4 regions of the Pseudomonas sp. GW822-FHT06D10 genome follow, and region 1 is predicted to be linked to each of the others. Evidence: riboswitches for the same ligand, from Rfam matches in the RefSeq annotation. Region 1 holds a riboswitch; each other region holds the start of a gene.

Region 1 (4,204 bases):
GGTCACGCCGTTGCGCGACTCCACCAGGTTGCGGGTCATGTCCGCCTGCAGGGTCCATTGCGGGCTGAACTGCCAGCGCCCGTCGAGTTCGATGCCGCGCACCTTGATCCGGCCCTGGCCGTTGCTCCAGACATCGTTGGCGTCGAGGGTGATCAGGTCGTCGATCTTGCGGTGGAAGGCGCTGACGCTGGCGTTGAATTCGCCGGCCAGCAGGCTGCCCTTGTAGTCCAGGCCGAGCTCGGCATTGAGGCTCTTTTCCGGCTTGAGGTCGGGGTTGCCTTTTTCGTAGTCCTCGTTGGCGTACAGCTGCTCGGCGTTGGGCAGCTTGAAGGCGCTGCCGTACTGGCCGCGCAGTTGCCAGTGGGGCGTCAGGTCGTAGAGCGAGGTGAGCATGCCCACGGTGGCGCTCTCGCCGCCGCTGATTTTCTCGTGGCGCACGCCCAGGCTCGGGTGCCAGTCGGGCAGGGCGTCGAACACCGGGCGTAGCTGGGTGTACAGGGCATTGGCCTGGGCCTGCTTGTTGTCGATCTTGAGCACGTCGTCCTGGCCCTTGAACCACTGGTTGTCGGTGCCCAATACCAGCACGTGGCCGCCGTCCAGCTCGGCCTTGCCCTCGGCCTGCAGGCCCCAGTCGGTGAAGCCCCAGTAGTCGTTGTGGTTGCGCACCTTGAGGCTGGCGTCGTCGAGGCTGTCGATCCTGGTGTAGCGGGTGTCCCAGTCGTTGACATGGCCCTTGACGAAGTAGCTGAAGCCTTCGCCCAGGCGCTGCTCGAAGGTCGCGGTGGCGATCTGCTGGATGCGGTCGTTGGTGGTTTTGCGGTTGTTCACCGGGCGGGCGAAATCCAGGTTGGCGTCGCTGTACTGGTAGAACAGTTCCAGCCGCGAAGCGTCGCCAAGGCCCTGGATCGCCTTGGCGCCGAAGGTGGTCACTTCATAGCCGCGTTTCTTGTCCCGGGTGTTGGCGTTGTAGGCGCTGTTGCGAAATGGCTGGTAGCCATCGGAGACGTTGTGGCTGACATAGGCCAACAGCCCCAGCTCGCCCAGGCCGTTGCTGAGGATCTGCTCGGCGCGGGCATCGCCGCTCCTGCCCATGAAACTGTCCAGGCCCAGGTTGACCTCGCCGGAGACGTCGCGGGTCTGCGGGCTGCGGGTGACGATGTTGATCACCCCGGACACCGCCTGTGTACCGAACAGCAGGCTCTGGCCACCCTTGAGCACCTCGATGCGCTCGATGGCGTTGGCCGGCAGGGTATCCAGGTACAGGCCGCCGTACAGGCGGTTGTTCAGGCGCACGCCGTCCAGCAGGATCAGGGTGTCGTCGTTGCGCCCGCCCAGCAGGGAGTAGGTGCCGTAGTCGAAGGGGCCATTCTTGGGCGCCACATACAGCCCCGGCACGTACATCTGCAGGACCCGGGTGATGTCGCTGCTGGGGCCGGCGCGTTCGATCTGCTGGCGGTCGATGATCTCCACCTTGCTGCCGTACCGGGCCATTTCGGCCACCGTGGTGGACTCCACCGAGGGGGCGGAAACAAATTGCCGGTCCAGCGTCAGGGGGCTGTCGTCCGCCAGCAGCAGGGGGCTGAACAGGCAGCCGAGCAGGGCGCCGCTCATGGTGCGGCGAGGTGCACGCCAGTCGCGTGCAAGGAAAGTGTCAGGTGTTGTCATTGTTGGTCTTCTCGAAAGTGTCTTCGGGAAGCACGCAGGAGAGGGTATCGGCCACGGGCACGCGACCATACCGGCCCATGCCCGCCCACCGCAGGATTGCCAAACAGACGTCACAGGCCGGTCTCCGGGCTTGCGAGTCTGGCGGCATTCGCCTTCCCATACCTTGGGTACAGTGGCCTGTTGAATGCAGCACTCGCTTACCGTTGCGGGGGCAGCACCGGACTTGCCCGAAAAGGGGCGCACCGGTTTCCCGTTTCACCTCCTGCACGGCGGCAGGAGGCACCTGAAACTGGGCGGCATATGAACATCCGCCCCGGCGTTCGTCAACGTTGCGCCTGCCGCCAGGTGTTACCGGATTCATCGCCCTGACGCCTCTGTAGCCGCTGCCGAGCCCGCGAGGCTGCACAAAGGCCCGCAGGGCCTTGCTTGGCAGTCTCATGTCGAGCGCCTCAGCGGTCTTGAGATTTCGCGCCCCTGCGGGCCGTGCTTCCGAACGCGGCCCGAGCCTGCGGCAGCGGCTACAGGAGCAGGGCGCTTTGCGGGGCCAGGTGCCGCTGTGCGTGCAGGGCCGTGCGTGACTCGCAGGCCAGCAGCGGCACCGCCCGTACCGAGTCGCCTGGCTGCAGTTGCAGGCGCTTGGCGGTCAGCCGGTCCACCAGCAGGCAACCCGAAACCAGGCGCCCGGGGGTGGCGGTGATGCGGCAGCTTTCCAGGCGCCGGTTGTGGATCAGCCACACCGGCGCCTGTGCGTCCGGAGTGCCCACCAGCAGGGGCAGGGTCTGGCTTTCGCGCACGCTGCGGATCTTCGCCACCTCGGCCTCGATCAGCGGCCCGCCATCGAAGATGTCGATGCAGCCCTGATGGCTGAAGCCTTCGTCGCGCAGGATGCTCACCGCCTGTTCGGTGCTGACGTGGGCCTGGCCGATGGCGGCCTGTGCCTGGGGGCTGAGCAGGCAGGTATACAGCGGCTGGCGCGGCATCAGTTCGGCGATGAAGGATTTACTGCCGTGGCTGGACAGGCGATTGGCCTGCTGGAAACCCATCTTGAAGAAGTGCCGCCCCAGGCTGTCCCAGAACGGCGAGCGGCCCTGGCTGTCGAGCTGGCCGCGCAGTTCGGCCACCAGCTTGTCGCCGAACAGCCGGGGGAATTCGGCGACAAACAGCAGGCGCGCGGTGGACAGCAGGCGGCCGGTGTAGCCCTGGCGGTGATCGCGGCGCAGGAACAGCGAGCACAGCAGCGACTGCCCGGTCATCTCGTTGCACAGGAACAGGGTCGGGATGTGCTTTTCGATGCCCAGCACCGGGGCGCTGCCGTGGGTGGTGCCGACCCGGTAGTTGTAGCAGGGCTCGCGCAGGCCGATGGCGCCGCTCAGGCCGCAGACCCCGATCACCTGCTGCTCGTCATCTTCCATGACGAACAGGTAGTCGGCATCGGCCCGCTCCACCTGGTTGGCGAAGGCTCGCTGCGCCCAGCGCACCCGATGGGCCAGGCGCTCGGGGTCGGTGGACAGGTTGTTCAGTTCGCGACAGCTGCCTTCGAGCAGGCTCAAGACCGCCGGCAGATCGGTGACGCGGATCGGACGGACGATCATTGGCGGGCTCCTGGCAATGACGCCGGGCAGGGGGGCAACAGGGGCCGGTTCATAAGGCAACGCTCCGTACCGGCTCGCCCGGCACCAGTTGCAGGGCCTGGAACATGGCCGGGTCGAGGCCGATTTCAGCGCTCGGGGCGGTGTCCAGCGCCGCGACTATGGCGCGAAAGCCCTGCAGCCGCTCGTTGCTCAGCAGCCACTGCTGGCCCTGGCCGCTCTGGGGGCTGGGGTAGCTGGTGGCGACCCGGCTCTGGGCGATCGAGCGCAGTTGGTGGCTGCGCCCCTGCAGGGTCGGCCCGGCATCGAACAGGTCGACGTACTGGGTCGGCGCGAAGCCTTCGTCGATCAGGATCTGGCAGGCCTCCCGGGCATCCGGGTGAACCTGGCCGATGCAGTCCTGGGCCGCCTGCGCCAGCATCGGGATGTACAGCGGGTACTGGGGCATCAGTTCGGCGAGAAAGCCGCGGCCCTGCAGGGCGCACAGGCGCTCGGCCTCGACATAGGGCAGGTCGAAGAAGTGCTGGCCCACGGCTTGCCAGAACGGCGACTCGCCGTTGGCGTCGCTGTAGCCGACGATCTCGCTGATGCAGCTGTCGGCGAAGCGCCGGGGGTGGGCGGCGATGAACAGCAACCGCCCGCGGGAGGTGAGCTGGGCCAGTGGCGTACCGCCCAGCGGCGGGTCGACATGGAAGCTGCGCAGCAGGGTCTGTTCGCTGAGGTCGTGGCATAGCGACAGGGTGGGCACCCCGTGCTGGATGTTCAGCTCCCGGGAACTGCTGATGAACGGGCGGTTGCGCAGGCTGTAGAACGGGCTGGCAAAACCGGCAGTGGCGAGGATGTCCGAGCAGCCGCGCAACTGGCCACTGTCGAGGTCCTCGAGCACCAGGAAATAGTTCTCCGGGCCCTGGCTGGCCTCGCTCTTGGCGAAGGAGGCCAGGGAATCGAGG
Region 2 (4,204 bases), on a different contig from region 1:
GTCCGCCAGGGTTCCCAGGGCCCAGTCCTGATCCGGCCAGGTGGCGCGGTGCACCACTGCAATCGGGCAGTCTGCGCCGTAGTGGGGCAGCAACTCGGCAACGATCTTCGGCAGGTTATTGACCCCCAGGTGAATGGCCATGGTGGCGCCGTGGGCCGCCAGGCTGGCGAAATCCTCGCCGGCAGGCATCGCGGTCTTGTCCGCGTAGCGGGTAAGAATCACGCTCTGGGAGACGTCCGGCAGGGTCAGTTCGGCCCCCAGCAGGGCAGCGCAGGCGGCGGTGGCGGTGACCCCGGGGATGATCTCGAAGGGGATGCCCAGCTCCCGCAGGCAGCGGATCTGCTCGCCGATGGCGCCATACAGGCTCGGGTCGCCGGAATGTACCCGGGCCACGTCCTGGCCCCGGGCATGGGCCTGCTTGATGGCCTCGATGATCTGCTCCAGGTGCAGTTCGGCGCTATTGATCACCCGCTCCGCGCGGTGCCCGTCGAGCACTGCCTGGGGGACCAGGGAGCCGGCGTAGATGATCACCGGGCAACGATGGATCAGGCGCTGGCCCTTGACGGTGATCAGTTCCGGGTCGCCGGGGCCGGCGCCGATGAAATAGACAGTCATGGCTGTGTCCTGTGAAAAAAGGTCGGGAGCCGTGCTTCAGATGAAGATTGCTCATGATCGAAGGTGGGGATTATCGGGGATTCTACCGGGCGGCGACCAATGCCAGGGTGGCCTGGGCGTATTTTTGCCGGGGAACAAGCAGTGTGGCCGGGCCGGGTGACAGCTGTTCGGCCAGGGCCAGGGCAGCACTTTCGGCCACGCCGTAGCAGCCGGTACGTTCGAAGGCGATCTGTGAACGGTGGCTCAGGCGCAGGGCAAAGGGGGCGAGCTGGCCGCTGCTGAAACAGGTCAGCGGCAGTTGCAGTTGCTCCGCCAGTTGCAGCAGGCCGGGTTCGTTGCGCTTGAGGTCGATGCTGGCCAGGGCCAGGACCTGCCGGGCCTGCCACTGGTGCGCCGCCAGGACCTGGTCGAGCAAGGCGCGCAGCGTGGTCACCGGGCAGCCTTTCTGGCAGCCCAGGCCGACCACCAGGGTCGGCGCTGCGCTCACTTCGATCATGCCGAGTACTGGCCCGCGCTCTTGCGCCGGAACAACCAGGCGCTGATCAGCCCGAGGGCCAGCCAGAAGGCCGCATTGGTCAGTTGCGAGGCGATCTTGAATTGCGCTTCCAGTTCTTCCGGGGCCAGCATCGAATGCACTTCCGGCTGCGGCGCGCCGATCACGTGGGGTACGGCGATGATGGCCGCGCCCAGGACCTTCAGCAGCCAGTTGCGGGCGAACACGATCAGGGCAATGCCCACAGCGGTGGAGGCGGCGGTGCCGACCCACCAGATCTGCCGCTGTGCCAGGTCGGCTGCGGCGGTGCCCGGCAGTTCCGGCGGCAGGCCCAGGGTCGGCGCCAGGCAGAAGGTGGCATAGCCGGCCAGGCCCCAGAGCAGGCCCTGGGACGTGCGGTTCGGCGCGCGCAGGGTGTAGAGGCCGGCCAGCATCAGGGCGAAGCCCACGGCCACCACCAGGTTGCCTCCGGTGGTGGACAGCACGCGCTGCCAACCGTCTTCCGGCTCCCAGGCTTCGGCATCGTGGCTGTGGGCGGCCATGGCGCCTTCGGCGTGCTCATGGACTTCGGCCGCGGGGGCCTTTTCATAGGTTTCCGCCTGCAGGATCAGCGGGGCGACCCAGAAGCTTTGCAGCAGGGTCAGCAGCAGGGCGGCCAAGAGGCCGGTGAAACCTGCGGTTTGCGCGATACGCTTGATCATGTCGGCAGGTCTCAATGGCAAGGGAAGGCGGCGCTGTGGCGGGTGTCGTGGGCCGCGTTGTGCACCGCCTCGATGTGGGAGAAGCCGGCGAAGTACACCAGGCACGCGCCGAGGATCGAGGCGCCGATGGCGGCCACCAGGCGCTGGCTCAGGGTGGAGGTCGTGCTGGCGGAGTGGCTGGTGCTGCTGATGATCGACATGGCGCTTCCCTCTGGAGTGTCAGCGGGGTAGAGGCGCAGGAAAACCCCGCGTGATGGCCACGCAGGGTTTGCAACAGCGCCCGCCCACCGCGGGTTGTTATGTAAGTGTTGCGGGCCGGTCTCCGGGCTTGCGAGGGGCAGGGCTGTGTCATGCCGTACCGGCAAGTGTCGCCTTCCCATGCCTTGGCACAGTGGATCTGACACTTCGCTCGCTTACCGTTGCGGGGGCAGCACCGGACTGGCCACGGCTTTTTAGTTAAGCACGTGATTCACCGGTTTCCCGTTTCACCCTGTAAAGGGCACCCGTAACAAGGTGTGTAGGAGATCATGGGCGGGGCAGGGGCGTCAATTGCCGTGACCGCTGCGCAGGTGTGCGCCGCGCTGGTGCAAGGTTCAATGGCTCTTTCGCCGGCAAGCCGGCTGCTACGGGCGCATTGTCGATTGACCGTCCCCCTGGCTCTGCGTAGCCTTGCGCTTTCGAGGTTCTTCGGCCACGGGTCGAAGCTAAGAAGGGAACGCGGTCGATGCCGCGGCTGCCCCCGCAACTGTGAAGGGTTCGATTGCTGCAAGGCCACTGCATGGGCGTCGACGACGCCGGTGGGAAGGCGCAGCAATCGCCGGTCCGACGACTGGCAAGCCCTCAGCCAGGAGACCTGCCTCGATCCAAGATTCTCACTACAACCGGGCGGGGTGATCCGGTGGCGAAATCTCCGCGCGCCCGGCGTTGTGGTTCTCGTCCCGTTTGCCCGCCTCCTTTTGCCAAAGGGCATCCGATGAAAACACTGGCCAAACTTCCCGTCACCATCGTCACCGGCTTCCTCGGCTCGGGCAAAACCACCCTGTTGCGGCACATGCTGGACAATGCCCAGGGCCGGCGCATTGCGGTGATCGTCAACGAATTCGGCGAGCTGGGCATCGACGGCGAAATCCTCAAGCAATGCGCCATCGGCTGCACCGAGGAAGAGGCCAGCGGCCGAGTCTACGAGCTGGCCAACGGTTGCCTGTGCTGCACCGTGCAGGAGGAGTTCTTCCCGGTGATGCGCGAACTGGTGGCGCGCCGTGGCGACCTGGACCACATCCTCATCGAGACCTCCGGCCTGGCGCTGCCCAAGCCTCTGGTCCAGGCCTTCCAGTGGCCGGAAATCCGCAGTGCCTGCACCGTCGATGCGGTGATCACCGTGGTCGACAGCCCGGCCGTGGCCGCCGGCACCTTCGCCGCCTTCCCCGATCAAGTGGACGCCCAGCGCAAGCTCGACCCCAACCTGGACCACGAATCGCCGCTGCATGAGCTGTTCGCCGACCAGCTGTCCAGCGCCGACCTGGTGATCCTCAACAAGACCGACCTGATCAGCCCCGAAGACCTGGCCAAGGTGCGCCTGGAAGTGGCCGAGGAGCTGCCGTCGGCGGTCAAGGTCATCGAAGCCAGCAGCGGTCGCCTGCCCCTGGATGTGCTGCTGGGCCTGGGTGCCGGTTCCGAGGAACACATCGACGGCCGCCACAGCCACCACGACCATCACCATGACGGCGATGACGATCACGACGACCACGATCACGACGCCTTCGATTCCATCTCCATCGAGCTGCCCCAGGCCGACGAAAGCCTGCTGCTGGACGCCCTGACCCAACTGGTGGTCAAGCACGGCATCCTGCGGGTCAAGGGTTTTGCCGCGATCCCCAACAAGCCGATGCGTTTGCTGATCCAGGGCGTGGGCACGCGCTTCGACAAGCACTTCGACCGCAAGTGGGGCGCCGACGAGGCCCGTACCACGCGTCTGGTGCTGATCGGCCAGGAACTGGACGCCGCCCAGCTCGAAGCGCAACTGCGCGCCGCCCTCAGCGTCTAAGCCATGCACCTGCTCAGGACCCAGCCCGGCGGTTTCGTGTCGGATGACAACATTGCCGACCTGGGACAAACCCCCGCCGAGCTGGTGATCCTGTGCAGCGGCGATTCCAGCCTGGCGCTGCTGGCGGACGCCGCCGAGCAATTGCCCGAGGACTACCCCAGCTTTCGCCTGGCCAATCCGATGCAGGTGCAGAACCACGCCTCGGTGGATCTGTATGTGGACCAGGTGCTGCGCCACGCCAAGGTCATCCTGATTTCCCTGCACGGTGGCATCGCCTACTGGCGCTACGGCGTCGAGCAGTTGGTGGAGCTGTCCAGGCGCGGGGTGCAGTTGATCCTGGTGCCGGGGGAC
Region 3 (4,204 bases), on a different contig from region 1:
CTGGTCCCTTAGCAGGGTGATGCGGTTGGCGCTGGGCACGGCCGCCCCGGCACGGCCCATGACCTTGCCGGCGATCCAGCCGCGAATGCCCTGGCTGTCATCCGGTTTGGGCGGGGCGTTGGTTTCCGCCACCAGCACATCGCCATTGGGCAGGACGTAGAGCCAGCGTGGATGGTCGAGGTTCTCGGCGAAAGCCTTGACCTGGGTGCCGGCCGCGGCCTGGGGTTTTGCGCCTTGCGGCCAGCCGATGGCGGGGGCGATGTTGACCGTGGGGATCAGCGTCGGGTTGGGTTCCGGCAGCTTGGGGTTGGGGCCGGTGCCGTCGGACACCTGCAGGCTGGAAGTTTCGCCGCAGGCGGCGAGGCCGGCGGCGATGGCGATCAGTAGGCTGTGCTGAAGCTTGAGCATGCGAATTTCCCTATGAGTGCACGGACGTCGTAGTCATAGAGAAGCATAGCCAGTCGATGGTTCCGCCTGATCAGCGGGCCTCCTTGAAGAGCACGGCGACGCCCGGGTGGTAGTGGCCGGCCTCGTTGTGCAGCTTGCGATACGCGTAGGGGAAGTACCAGGCCACGGCGCAGCAGTGCTCTTTCTGCAGTTCGTCGAGCATGTCCTGGAGCTCTTCCGGCGTAGCGCTGTGCTGGGATTTTTGTGGGGCAACGAACAGGCAACCCAGTCTCAGGTCGCTGGCGTAGCTGATCTTTTTTGCATCCTGGGCAACGTCCAGCAGTGCCTGGGTCAGGTTCAGGCTGTTGACCCTTGGCCAGCGCTGGGTGGCGTGGATGTAGGCGCGCTCTTCCTTGGTGGCCAGGTACAGGTCGGTGCGGGCGTTGCGCGCACCTTCTTCCTGCTGTTTCCTGCTGGGGCTGTGTTCCAGGCTGACCATCTCGGCCATCCAGGCCGACGCGCTGAGCAGCCCGAGATTGGCCTGCTCGTCGAACCAGTAGGGCGTTTCGTTATCGCCGCGAACCGCGTTGTAGCGATCGATGCAATCGAACCAGCGTTCCAGCATCGGGCGCAGGAATTCCAGCTTCGGATTGCTGATGATCATGCCTTGCATCGAACTCACCCCTTATTGTTGTGTGGTTGGCGCCTGGGGCGCTGAAAAGTGGCTATTTGATATCATTGCTCTGAGTGTGGCACAAGATTGGCGTCAGTTTATTGATGCAGTGCAGTTTTGTGCTGGGGGCGACGGCCGGCTTTAATTGACGCTCCACCCCCAACCCTCTAACCTTCGCGACTTGTTTCAGGTGCTCTGTGGCCCGTGGCCGACAGAGTGAAACAGGGAAGCCGGTCAGGGTCTGTTCCAGTGATGGAGCCGACGACGATTCCGGCGCTGCCCCCGCAACGGTAGATGAGTCAAGACTGCGCCTGACGCCACTGTGTCAATGACACGGGAAGGCGCGCAGTCCGGCAGCCATGCCGCTCATGAGCCCGGAGACCGGCCTGATCCATCCAACGGCATCACGGTGGGCGATGCCAGGCTAGCGCCGTCTGTTCCTTTTCCCTGCCCCCCGTTCCCCAGCCCCAACGGAGAGCTGCCCCATGAGTGAATCCCCCGATCGTGACGAGCGCCATCTGGCGCGCATGTTGCGCAAAAAAGCCGTGATCGATGAACGCATTGCCAACTCGCCCAACGAATGCGGCCTGCTGCTGGTATTGACCGGCAACGGCAAGGGCAAGAGCAGCTCGGCCTTCGGCATGCTGGCGCGGTCCATGGGCCACGGCATGCAGTGTGGCGTGGTGCAGTTCATCAAGGGGCGTAACAGCACCGGCGAAGAACTGTTCTTCCGGCGTTTCCCCGAGCAGGTGCGCTTTCACGTGATGGGCGAAGGCTTTACTTGGGAAACCCAGGATCGCCAGCGCGATATCGCTGCGGCTGAAGCCGCCTGGGCGGTTTCCAGGGAGTTGCTGAGCAACCCGGATATTGGCCTGGTGGTGCTCGACGAGCTGAACATTGCCCTCAAGCACGGCTACCTGGACCTGGATCAGGTGCTCAGTGACCTGCAGGCCCGTCCGCCCATGCAGCATGTGGTAGTGACCGGTCGCGGCGCCAAGCCGGAGATGATCGAGCTGGCCGATACCGTGACCGAGATGGGCATGGTCAAGCACGCCTTCCAGGCCGGGATCAAGGCGCAGAAAGGTGTCGAGCTGTGAGCGTGAATTCATGACTGATGTTCGTCATTGCCCGGCAGTGTTGATCGCCGCACCGGCTTCCGGCCAGGGCAAGACCACGGTGACCGCGGCCCTGGCCCGCTTGCACCGCAACCAGGGGCGCAAGGTCCGGGTCTTCAAGTGCGGCCCGGATTTTCTCGACCCGATGATTCTTGAGCGCGCCAGTGGTGCCGCGGTGTACCAGTTGGACATGTGGATGGTGGGCGAGCAGGAAAGCCGCCGTCTGCTCTGGGAGGCGGCGGGAGAGGCCGACCTGATTCTGATCGAAGGGGTCATGGGCCTGTTCGATGGCACCCCTTCCAGCGCCGATCTGGCGCGGCATTTCGGCGTGCCGGTGCTGGGGGTGATCGATGGCACCGCCATGGCCCAGACCTTCGGCGCCCTGGCTTTGGGCCTGGCGCGCTACCAGCCGGACCTGCCGTTTGCCGGGGTGCTGGCCAACCGGGTTGGTACCCTGCGCCATGCGCAGTTGCTGGAAGGCAGCCTGACGGAAGGCTTGCGCTGGTATGGCGCCTTGTCCCGGGAAACCGATATCGAGCTGCCCAGCCGCCATCTGGGGCTGGTGCAGGCCAGCGAGTTGAATGATCTGGACCTGCGCCTGGATGCCGCCGCCGAGGCCCTGGCCAGCAGTTGCCAGGTGGAACTGCCGCCAGCGGTGAGTTTTGCCGCACCCACGCCGGTGGCTTGCGCGCCGCTGCTCAAGGGCGTGCGGATTGCCGTGGCGCGGGACGAGGCGTTTGCCTTCACCTATGGCGCCAGCCTCGATCTGTTGCGAGCCATGGGGGCGCAGTTGAGCTTCTTCTCGCCGATCCACGATACCCAGCTGCCCGACGCGGACAGCCTGTACCTGCCCGGCGGCTATCCCGAATTGCACCATCAGGCCCTGGCCCGCAACAGCAGCATGCTGCAGGCCATTCGTGCCCATCACGCGGCCGGCAAGCCGCTGCTCGCCGAGTGCGGCGGCATGCTCTACCTGCTGGACTCCCTGACCGATGTCGAAGGCCAGCGTGCCGAGCTCCTGGGCCTGCTGCCCGGAGATGCGGTAATGCAGAAGCGCCTGGCGGCACTGGCCTTGCAGGCGGTGGATTTGCCCGAAGGCAGTCTGCGCGGCCACACCTATCACCATTCCCTGACCAGCACCGAGCTGCTGCCCATCGCCCGTGGGCTCAGCCCCAACGGCGGGCGCGGCGCGGAAGCGGTGTATCGCCAGGGACGGATGACGGCCTCTTATGTGCACTTCTATTTCCCGTCCAATCCGGCGGCGGTGGCGGCGTTGTTTGCGCCGGGCGCGCCTGTTGAGCCGGTTTTAGCCGAGGGCGTGGCGGGTGAGTGAGCAGGGGTTCTCTGAGGCGCAGCGCGAGGGGGTCTACCGGGCCATCGCCGAGCGCCGCGACATGCGTCATTTCGCGGGTGGCAGTGTCGAGCCGGCAGTGTTGCGGCGCTTGCTGGAAGCAGCGCATCAGGCGCCCAGTGTCGGGTTGATGCAGCCCTGGCGTTTTATTCGCATCAGCGACCGCCTGTTGCGCAAGCACATCCAGCAGTTGGTGGAGGTGGAGCGGGTGCGCACCGCCCAAGCCCTGGGTGAGCGTTCCGACGAGTTCATGAAGCTCAAGGTCGAAGGCATCAACGATTGTGCCGAGGTGCTGGTGGCCGCCTTGATGGATGACCGCGAACGACACATCTTCGGCCGTCGGACCCTGCCGGAGATGGACCTGGCGTCCCTGTCCTGCGCCATCCAGAACCTGTGGCTGGCGGCCCGCAGCGAAGGCTTGGGAATGGGGTGGGTGTCTTTGTTCGATCCTCAGGCCCTGGCCGATCTGCTGGGGCTGCCGGCAGGTGCCAAGCCCGTGGCCGTGCTGTGCCTGGGCCCGGTCACCGAATTCTACCCGGCGCCGATGCTGGCCCTGGAAGGCTGGGCGCAACCGCGGCCGCTGAGTGAGTTGTTGTATGAGAATTACTGGGGAGTGAGTCAATGAGTGTGGCCTTGCTGAGTGTCGCCGGGGTCGCGCTGGATGCGCTGCTGGGCGAA
Region 4 (4,204 bases), on a different contig from region 1:
GTCATAGAGCATGGCGATGCGTCGCGGCTGGACTTCCACCGTGCTCATGCTCAGGGCGTTGAGGTCCGGGGTGGTGACCACCGGGATAAAGCCTTCCTGGCTCAATTGCCGGACCAGCTTGCGCGCCTCTTCCCGACGGTTGGCCGGCAGGTAATCGATGGCCACCAGCGGGATGTTGCGTGCGCGCAGCGGCTTGAGTTCGCCTTCAAGCCAGGTGCGGTCGGCTTCGGAAACCGGGCGGTAACGCTTGGCCGAGGCATCCCAGCCGGCGTGGATGGATTCCACCGCCACGGCCGAGGCGACGCCATCGAGCTCGCCCAGTACCTCGAAGCCCCGGTTGAAGAACAGCTTGAGGTTGGGCAGCCGGCTGTGCAGTTCCCGCAGGAACGAGGCCAGGGCCTTGCGTTGCGGTTCGCGATCGGCCTCGGGGAGCAACTGGAAACTGTCCAGGGTGTCCAGGAACAGGCCGGCGTAGCCCTGGTCCTGCAGCGCCTTGGCACGCTTGAACAGGTGTTCGCGCCAGGCCGGGGTGGCGATGTCCATCACCTGGCTGTCCCAGGCCTTGTTGCGCACGGGGCTCGCGCCTTGGGCCAGGGCCTGCTTGGCCAGGGCAGCGCGGTTGCCGTCGAACTCCCCTACCGACAGGTAGGCGAACGGCTGGCTGCCGAGCTTGCGCAAGGTAGCGACATCGGCGCTGGCCATATGGCCGGGCTCGACCACTGCCCATTCGAACTGCGCCAGCTCCTGCAAGGGTGGCTGCTCGGCGTACCAGAACCCGACACTGGCGGGCGCCGCGGGCGCGGCCTGCACCAGGGTGTTGGTGGCACACAAGGCCAATGCGGTAAACAGGCGTCGAACCACTTTGCAGACATGCCCCCTGCGAAACTCGATATCCATAACTCACTCTTCAGTAGATCAATCTGCACAACATCAGGCTCTAGGGCAGCCGCCATGGCGCGCCCCTAAGGCAACGAACTAAAGGCTGCGGTAAAGCCGTTCCAGGCCCTCGGCCAGGCTGCTGGGCGTGCCCAGGTCGAAGCGCTCGCGCAAGCGGCGGTTGTCGGCCTTGGAATGGCGGATATCCCCGGAGCGGGTCGCGCCGTGGCTCACCTGCAGCGGCTTGCCGCTGATCTGCTGCAGGGCGCCAATCAGATCGTTGAGGGTGGTCACCCCGCCGAGCCCGACATTGGTGGCATCGGCTGCCGGCGCGGGGCATTCCAGGCCCTGCACCAGGATCTTCACCAGGTCCGCGACATAGACGAAGTCGCGGGTCTGCCCGCCATCGCCGAACAGGGTGATGGGCCGCCCGGCCTTGGCCCGCTCGCTGAAAATGCTGATCACCCCGGAATACGGCGATGAAGGGTCCTGGCGCGGGCCGAAGATATTGAAAAAGCGCAGGATCACCGGTTCCAGCCCATGCTGGCGGCGGTAGAAGTCCAGGTAGTACTCGCTGGCGAGCTTGTCCGCCGCGTAGGGCGTGAGGGGAGATTTAGGGGTGTCTTCGGCAATCGGCGTGCCCTCGCCGTTATTGCCATAGACCGCCGCACTGGAGGCGAACACCACGCGGCGGATACCGGCCGCGGTCATCGCCTCGCACAGGCGCAGGGTGGCGATGAAATTGCTCTGGTGGGTGGCCACCGGGTCTTCGACCGAAGCCTGGACCGACGCCACAGCAGCCAGATGCACCACGGCATCGCAGCCCTGAACGGCATCCGCCAGGAGTGCCGCATCGGCGGCATCCCCCACCAGCAGTTCCAGGCCAGCATCGCCCATGGGCAGATTGCCGACCTTGCCCGTGGAAAGGTCGTCCAGAACCCGCACCGCATAACCCTTGGCCAGCAGTGCATCCACGAGGTGAGAACCGATAAAACCAGCGCCCCCAGTAACCAGTATCCGTTCGGCAGACATAGATCATTCCAAAGAGAAATATCGCGGCTACGCCGTCTGAAGCTAGCACAGCCAACGGATCAGCCCTGGCTACTTGCCATCCTGGCCGTCATGTTTTTAGTGGCTGCTCTGCGCCATAGGCTGTTTCGCCTATTTTCGGAGCAGAGTTCAGCGCTTTGGCGTCAAAAAAAAACTCAAGATAATCAATCGCTCAGCGCCGACATACTGGGTCAGAAAAGCAAAATCGTCAATAATGCGTCGATATTTGTTGATTATTTAAGCGCCAGGAAAAATAGGTCAATATATTGACTTACCTGGTATAAAGCGCTGAAACCGCCGCCGTAGCTGGCCACATGCCATTGACGCAAGGGCTCGGCAGTGCTCATATGCGCGCCAGTTTCAGGTGTCCCATGCCGCCGTGCATGGGGTTAAACGGGAAGCCGGTGCGTCATTTCGATGATCAGTCCGGCGCTGCCCCCGCAACGGTAAGCGAGCGAAGCATTCGACAGACCACTGTGCCAAGGCATGGGAAGGTGAATGCCTCATGACCCTCGCAAGCCCGGAGACCGGCCTGCAACTTCGTTTGACAACCCCGCGGTGGGCGGGCGCAGTCCGGTTTTCGTGGGCGCGGCTGCCCGCGATTCCCTATGCGTTGTTCCCTCCGGGATTCATTCATTCCTTACAAGTAGTAGGAATCGCATGTCCCGCACCTCCTTGCTGCAACACCTGGCGAGCCCCTCGCTGTGTTTCACCCTCCTGCCTTGCATGGCCTACCCGGCGCTGGCCTTGGCTGAGCAGAAAACCTCCCTGGTCTTGCCCGAGACCCAAGTGAGCGGAGTCTCCAGCGCCCCGCAAACCTCTCTGGACACCCCCCTGCCCGCCGGCTCGCGGCTGAACCTCACGGCCCTGGAGACTCCGGCCAGCACCAGCAGCCTGGGCAACGACGCCATCAGCAACCGCAACAACCTCACGGTGCAGGATGCCGTCACCCGCTCCCCCGGCATCACCAGCATCGCCACCCCGGGCAACGGCAATACCGCACTGTCGGCCCGCGGCTTTACCGGGCACTCCTCGGTGATGACCCTGTTCGACGGCGCGCGCCTGTACACCGGCGCCGGCAGCCAGACCTTCCCGGTGGACCCGTGGATGGTCGAGCGCATCGACGTGATCCGCGGCCCGGCCTCGGTGCTGTACGGGGAAGGCGCCACCGGCGCGGTGATCAACGTGATTGCCAAGAAGCCCTTCGACGGTGAGATCCACAACCGCCTGCGCCTGGGCTATGGCTCCCATGATCGCCAGCAACTGGGCCTGGACAGCGGCGGCTCGCTGACCGACACCCTGAGCTACCGCCTGACCCTGAACCAGCAGCAGAGCAATGGCTGGGTCGACCAGGGCCAGTCACGCAGCCTGGCACTCAGCGCGGCGCTACGCTGGCAAGCCACCGACGACCTCGGTTTCACCCTGGCCCATGAACGCGGTGAAAGCGAACCCGCCAGCTATTTCGGCACGCCGCTGATTGCCGGCCAATACCGCGACAGCCTGCGGGACAAGAACTACAACCTGCGCAACGCCGTGCAGCGCTACAACGACGAATGGACCCGGCTCAACACCGACTGGACCCTGAGCGACAACCTCAGCGCCAGCAACCAGCTCTACTACATCAAGAGCCGCCGCCACTGGCGCAACGCCGAAGCCTACAACTGGGTCAGCTCCCGGGAGCAGTTGCTGCGCGGCGACTACCTGGAGATCAAGCACGATCAGGAGCAGATCGGCGATCGCCAGAGCTTCACCTTCAACCACTCGCTGTTCGGCCTGGACAGCAGGACCGTGATCGGCCTGGAGTACAACAGGATTCGCTTCGGTGTGGCCAACAACTCGCCCTACAAGGATATCGGTAGCGACTATATCGACCCGTGGAACCCGGCACCGGGCTACTTCCAGAGCCGCTCGCCCTTCTCGCCCCAGACCGACAGCAGCACCCGCACTTTCGCCCTGTTTGCGGAAAACCGCCTGCAACTGTCGGAGCGCTGGTCGCTGGTGACCGGCATCCGCCGCGACCAGAACCATATCGATCGCAGTGATCTGCGCGCCGGCACCCGCACCGATCGCAGCCTCACCGGCGGCAACTGGCGCGCCGGCCTGGTGTTCGCGGTCACCGATCAACTGTCGCTGTACGGCCAGTACTCCACCAGTGAAGACGGGGTCAGCAACCTGATCAGCCTCAACCCGAGCCAGTTGCAGATGGACCTGACCGAAGCCAAGCAGACCGAGTTCGGGCTCAAGCAGCAGTTCTGGAACGGCCGTGGCGAATGGACCC

Evidence for each region. Region 1 has a riboswitch for cobalamin ahead of AC1RL5_RS16210 (TonB-dependent receptor plug domain-containing protein). Riboswitches for the same ligand answer to the same signal wherever they lie in the genome.
Region 2: it holds a riboswitch for cobalamin, as region 1 does, so the genes downstream of both, AC1RL5_RS00970 (CbtB domain-containing protein) here and AC1RL5_RS16210 (TonB-dependent receptor plug domain-containing protein) in region 1, are expected to answer to the same signal.
Region 3: it holds a riboswitch for cobalamin, as region 1 does, so the genes downstream of both, cobO (cob(I)yrinic acid a,c-diamide adenosyltransferase) here and AC1RL5_RS16210 (TonB-dependent receptor plug domain-containing protein) in region 1, are expected to answer to the same signal.
Region 4: it holds a riboswitch for cobalamin, as region 1 does, so the genes downstream of both, AC1RL5_RS04355 (TonB-dependent receptor) here and AC1RL5_RS16210 (TonB-dependent receptor plug domain-containing protein) in region 1, are expected to answer to the same signal.

What each region holds. Positions count from the first base shown of each region.
Region 1 is NZ_JBXALN010000004.1:507,668-511,871, reverse strand. It holds gene AC1RL5_RS16210 (TonB-dependent receptor plug domain-containing protein) at 1-1,611, opposite strand, end outside; cobalamin riboswitch at 1,764-1,967, opposite strand; gene AC1RL5_RS16205 (arginine N-succinyltransferase) at 2,184-3,257, opposite strand; gene AC1RL5_RS16200 (arginine N-succinyltransferase) at 3,307-4,204, opposite strand, start outside.
Region 2 is NZ_JBXALN010000001.1:198,226-202,429, forward strand. It holds gene cobM (precorrin-4 C(11)-methyltransferase) at 1-615, opposite strand, end outside; gene AC1RL5_RS00960 (cobalamin biosynthesis protein) at 698-1,111, opposite strand; gene AC1RL5_RS00965 (CbtA family protein) at 1,108-1,809, opposite strand; gene AC1RL5_RS00970 (CbtB domain-containing protein) at 1,821-2,009, opposite strand; cobalamin riboswitch at 2,106-2,331, opposite strand; cobalamin riboswitch at 2,473-2,684, shown strand; gene cobW (cobalamin biosynthesis protein CobW) at 2,783-3,853, shown strand; gene cobN (cobaltochelatase subunit CobN) at 3,857-4,204, shown strand, end outside.
Region 3 is NZ_JBXALN010000006.1:413,287-417,490, forward strand. It holds gene AC1RL5_RS22580 (PQQ-dependent sugar dehydrogenase) at 1-408, opposite strand, end outside; gene AC1RL5_RS22585 (hypothetical protein) at 479-1,060, opposite strand; cobalamin riboswitch at 1,232-1,464, shown strand; gene cobO (cob(I)yrinic acid a,c-diamide adenosyltransferase) at 1,546-2,157, shown strand; gene AC1RL5_RS22595 (cobyrinic acid a,c-diamide synthase CobB) at 2,168-3,508, shown strand; gene bluB (5,6-dimethylbenzimidazole synthase) at 3,501-4,151, shown strand; gene cbiB (adenosylcobinamide-phosphate synthase CbiB) at 4,148-4,204, shown strand, end outside.
Region 4 is NZ_JBXALN010000001.1:999,826-1,004,029, forward strand. It holds gene AC1RL5_RS04345 (bifunctional glycoside hydrolase/polysaccharide deacetylase family protein) at 1-897, opposite strand, end outside; gene AC1RL5_RS04350 (NAD-dependent epimerase/dehydratase family protein) at 976-1,908, opposite strand; cobalamin riboswitch at 2,272-2,476, shown strand; gene AC1RL5_RS04355 (TonB-dependent receptor) at 2,587-4,204, shown strand, end outside.